One region of the Mesorhizobium sp. KR2-14 genome, then DNA from elsewhere that is predicted to be linked to it. Evidence: predicted binding sites of a transcription regulator. Region 1 holds the regulator's gene; the other holds the start of a gene.
The links. Region 1 encodes PhoB, which activates phosphate uptake and scavenging genes when phosphate is short. Its sites were predicted from a motif close to TGTCATNNANCTGTCAT; they were not measured.

Region 1 (2,395 bases):
AAGCGCACGCAGGACTACATTACCGGCCGGTTTGGCTGACTCGCGGTTGATCCGCACGCCGGACAAAGGATTGCAAAGACATGATCATGGGCAAACACACCGTCACGTCCTTTGACGAGGAACTGGGGCACATCGACCGGCTGCTGCGCGACATGGGCGATCTGGCCGGCGCCATGGTCTGTGGCGCCATCCGGGCGCTGGTCAATTCCGACAATGCGCTTGCCCAGCGGGTGATTTCCGACGACGCGGTGATGGACGCGCGCCAGCGCGAGCTGGACGACCGCGCCATCACGCTGATCGCCAAGCGGCAGCCCATGGCGCAGGACCTGCGCGCCGTGGTGGGCGCGATCCGCATGGCCGGCGACCTGGAGCGGATCGGCGACCTTGCCAAGAACATCGCCAAGCGCGTCGGCGCCGTGGGTGAGAGCGCCACGCCGCGCAGCCTCGCCCACTCCATCGAGACGATGTCGGACATGGTGCTGGAGCAGATCAACGGCGTGGTCGACAGATATGTGACCCGCCAGCCCGAAGGCCTGAAGGCGCTGCGCGCGGCGGACGAGAACATCGACGTGAAGTACACCTCCGTGTTCCGCGAGCTGCTGACCTACATGATGGAGGATCCGCGCAACATCACCGCCTGCACGCATCTTCTGTTCTGCGCCAAGAACCTCGAGCGCATCGGCGACCATGTCACCAACATCGCCGAGAACGCCTACTATGTGATGACTGGCCAGCAGTTGCCGCCCAACCGGCCGAAGTTCGACGAGACCTCGCTTTCGGCGCCGGAATCGACGACCTGAGCGGGAGACCGGAAAAGTGATGATCGCCCCGAAAATCATGGTAGTGGAGGACGAGGAGCCGCTGGGCGTCCTGCTCCGCTACAATCTGGAATCGGAAGGCTATCAGGTCGAGGTCGTGCCACGTGGCGACGAGGCGGAAATCCGCCTGCAGGAGAATGTGCCCGACCTTCTGGTGCTGGACTGGATGCTGCCGGCGGTCTCCGGCATCGAACTGTGCCGCCGCCTGAGGATGCGCCCCGAGACCGAGCGCCTGCCCATCATCATGCTGACGGCGCGCGGCGAGGAGAGCGACCGCGTGCGCGGCCTTTCCACCGGCGCCGACGACTATCTGGTCAAGCCGTTCTCGACGCCGGAATTCATGGCGCGGGTGAAGGCGCTGCTGCGCCGCGCCAAGCCCGAGGTTCTGTCCAGCGTGCTGAAGGTGGGCGACATCATGCTCGACCGCGAGGCGCACCGCGTCTATCGCGGCAAGAGCGAGATCAAGCTCGGGCCCACCGAATTCCGCCTGCTGGAATTCATGATGCGCCACCCCGGCCGCGTCTTCTCGCGCGGGCAGCTGCTCGACAATGTCTGGGGCGAGACGATCTATATCGACGAGCGCACGGTGGACGTGCATGTGGGCCGCCTGCGCAAGGCGATCAATCCCGGCAACCTGCCGGATGTGATCCGCACCATCCGAGGCTCGGGCTACGCCATCCGCGAGGACTGAGCCCGGCCCGGCCGCCGCTCAAGCCGCGCCCGCGGCGCTTAGCGGCGCAGGGCCCGGCGCGAAGATTTCGCGGTCAAGGAAGGTGAGGGCGGTCATTGTGCAGCCTTCGCGGATCAGCGGCCGTTCGTTCGGCAAGGTGTCGAAGGAGATCGCCTTGTTGTGCTGGCCGCCCGCGGTCTTGTCGATAGCTGAGCGCAGCGCCGGCTCGATGAGGTCGAAGGCGGTCGCGCCGATGCCGACCAGCGCGACGGGTGCGGGGTCGATCAGCGCAAACAGGCTGCCGAGGCCGAAGCCGATGGCTTCGCCGGCGATGCGGAAGGCCTCGCGCTCCGGGCCGTCGGCCGCCCGCGCCCTGTCGGCCATGGCGCGTATCTCTTCGTCCGAAATGTCTGCCAGCGGCGCCTGGTCCTCGCTTTGGCCCCGCGCATTGCGCCAGATGGCGTAGTTGCCGGCATAGGCTTCCACGCAGCCGCGCCGGCCGCAGCGGCACAGCGCCCCGTCGGGCCGGTGGATCATGTGGCCGAACTCGCAGCCCGACGATTGCGTGCCGGTGAACAGCTCCCCCTTCAGCACCATGCCCATGCCGATGCCGTGCGAGAGCAGGATGGCGATGAAGTCGTTGCGGTAGCGCTCGGGCTTTCGCCAGCGCAGCGCCACCGCGATCATGTTGCAGTCGTTCTCCACGGTGGCGGGGATGCCGGTGGCGGCTTCGATCCGGTCGGCGAATTCGAGATGCGCGTGCGGCGTGATCGGCGACCACAGCATCATGCGCGAGCCGGCATCGGTGATGCCCTGCACGGCCATGCCGATGCGCAGCACGCGATGGCCTACGGCCCGGCGGGCCTCGACCTGCCGGCGCACCATGGCGACGCAGTCGCCGAGCAGC
Region 2 (2,395 bases), on a different contig from region 1:
GCTGCAGTTCCTCGGCAACCGCGAATAAGTGGGGCGCGAGGCGCAGGCCGGAAACGGCTGGATCAGAAACAAGATCGGGGCGGCCTAAAAGGCCGCCCTTTTCTTTTGGCCGGCTTGCCGCTTAAAATCGGGCATCAATGTCATGGTGCCTAAAAAATGAGCAGAATTGAAATCCGGTCGGCAGAGGAAGACGATCTCGATGCCATCACCGCAATCTATGCCGACGCGGTCTTGCACGGCACGGCCAGCTACGAGTTGGAGCCGCCGTCGCGCGGGGAAATGGAACTGCGCTTCGCAGCACTTCGCGATCCCGGCTATCCCTATCTGGTCGCGGTGCGCGACGGGGCGATCCTTGGCTTTGCCTATGCCGGGCCGTTCCGGCAGCGCCCGGCCTACCGTTTCATCGTCGAGGATTCTATCTATGTCGCCCCCGAGGCCAAGGGACAGGGGATAGGAAGCCTGCTGCTGGAGCGTCTCGTGGCCGAGACGGAAGCACTGGGCTTCCGCCAGGTCGTCGCGGTCATCGGCGATGGCTCGCCGGAGAGTGCCTCGGTGCGGCTGCACGAGAGGCTTGGCTTCCGCCACTCGGGCATGCTGGAAGGGTCAGGCTACAAGCACGGCCGCTGGCTGGACACGGTGTTCATGCAGCTTGCGCTGAACGGCGGTTCTTCCGTTTCGCCCGATCCGGCTTCGCTGCCCGCCCGCATGGGGCCGCCGCAGGGCTGAGCCAGCCGCCCGCAGCCTCGGCCTGCTCAGGCCTGGTGGATCACCCGGAGCTTCTTGTCGAACACTCCGAGCACGCGGGCCAGCTCGTGCCCACGCTTTACGACGAGACCTCCGGCGGCGACCACGCTGAACGCCCCCTGCTTGCGCGCAAGCTGCGGGTCCTTCACGATCTGGTACAAGGGCGTTTCGCTGGTCCGGCGGAACACCGAGAACACGGCGCGATCGTTCAGGTGGTCGATCGCATAGTCGCGCCATTCGTTGGCGGCGACCATGCGGCCGTAAACCCTGAGGATCTGGTCGAGCTCGCGTCTTTCGAATGAAACGTTCTGGGCGCGCGTTTCGCGCCGTGCCTCGGGAAAGGGAATCAATATTCCTATTTCTTCCCCACCCTCCCCTGCGGTTCCGCGTTTCGACATCCGGCGCGCTTCCCATGACAGTTTGGCAACGACCAAGGTTGCGCTTTCGCGCAGCAATTGCAAGCCCGCAGCCGGCTAAAGTGCGCCGCTTCGGCAGGCATTTCGGTAGATAAAGCCTGGCGCCGCAGCCTTCGGCATGCTGCCCCGCCGAAGCCGGCGCTCACGAACGGGTACAGCGTGTTTTCAATGGTGATTCAGCGCCATAATTCCGCCGTTTTTTACCCGCGTTCGCGCCCCATTGTCGGACAAACTTATCAACGTTGCCTGAGACGGTTCGGTCCGGCACCGGCCTGTAAACCCCAAGCCCCCCGCCCACGGGCCAGCGTCGGATCGAACCAACCTCGGTTCTCTTCCTTGAACCCCGGGTACGACGATCCCCTAAACTCCAGCCGGCGCCTGCGTTTTATGGGTGCCGGTTTTTTGCAGCGGCCTATCCCCGGGGCTGGGCCTCGAGCTTGCGATAGGATGCGGCGCCGAGAACAGGGCCAGGCACTCCGTCCTTGCCGACGGCTTGGAGCAGTACCGCGCAACCGCCACTTTCGGGAATGTTCCGGGCTGGCACCTCGTAGGTCGTCGCCTCGCCGCGCCAGACCCCGGCGGCCTGCACATTGGTCACGGAGTTCCAGTAGGTGATGACCCTGCCTTCGTTCTCGCCTTCCTTCATGCGCACCGCCTGTGGCGGCGCGAAAAAGACCAGCATCACATAGGCCTTGGGGGCGATTCCCTGCGCCGGGCCGGCGTTGATTATCAGGCTGTCGCCGTGGTGGCGAACGCTGACGTCCACGCTAAGCCCCTCGCCCGAGCTGTTCAGTTGCCGAAATGCCGCGTCGATTTCGCTGCGCTTGCCCCCGTTCACATGCACGCGCCCATTGATAACGGCCTGCGGCGTGTAGACCGATCGGGCGCCGAATGCGCGCATATAGGAATATTGGCGATCGGTGCTTTCCGAATTGCTCAGTGTGTCGCGCCAGCCGAGATAATCCCAATAGTCGACATGATAGGCGATCGCGACAAGGTCGGTGCTGTTGGCCAGTTTTTCGAAGATCTTGTCGGCCGGGGGGCAGGTTGCGCAGCCCTGGCTGGTGAACAGCTCGATGACGCCTCGCGGCCGCGCGCTTTCGCCCGCCGTGGCCTCCTCGCCCAACAGGGGCAGCGCCAGCAGCACAAGTGCCACCCGAAATACATAACCAAATGTCATGACCGTTCCAAAAGACAGCGTCTGGCAGTGTGCCTGCCCTTCCTCCGCCGGAAGA

Region 2: the regulator PhoB is predicted to act here: its motif matches at 1,157-1,173, upstream of ABLE86_RS09400 (DUF2794 domain-containing protein).

Annotation. Positions count from the first base shown of each region.
Region 1 covers NZ_JBDZDR010000007.1:105,556-107,950, forward strand. Annotated here, with positions in the region: gene pstB (phosphate ABC transporter ATP-binding protein PstB) at 1-39, shown strand, start outside; gene phoU (phosphate signaling complex protein PhoU) at 87-800, shown strand; gene phoB (phosphate regulon transcriptional regulator PhoB) at 820-1,509, shown strand; gene ABLE86_RS17685 (ROK family protein) at 1,528-2,395, opposite strand, start outside.
Region 2 covers NZ_JBDZDR010000003.1:79,757-82,151, reverse strand. Annotated here, with positions in the region: gene ABLE86_RS09410 (Bax inhibitor-1/YccA family protein) at 1-28, shown strand, start outside; gene ABLE86_RS09405 (N-acetyltransferase family protein) at 157-726, shown strand; gene ABLE86_RS09400 (DUF2794 domain-containing protein) at 753-1,142, opposite strand; gene ABLE86_RS09395 (DUF1223 domain-containing protein) at 1,573-2,340, opposite strand.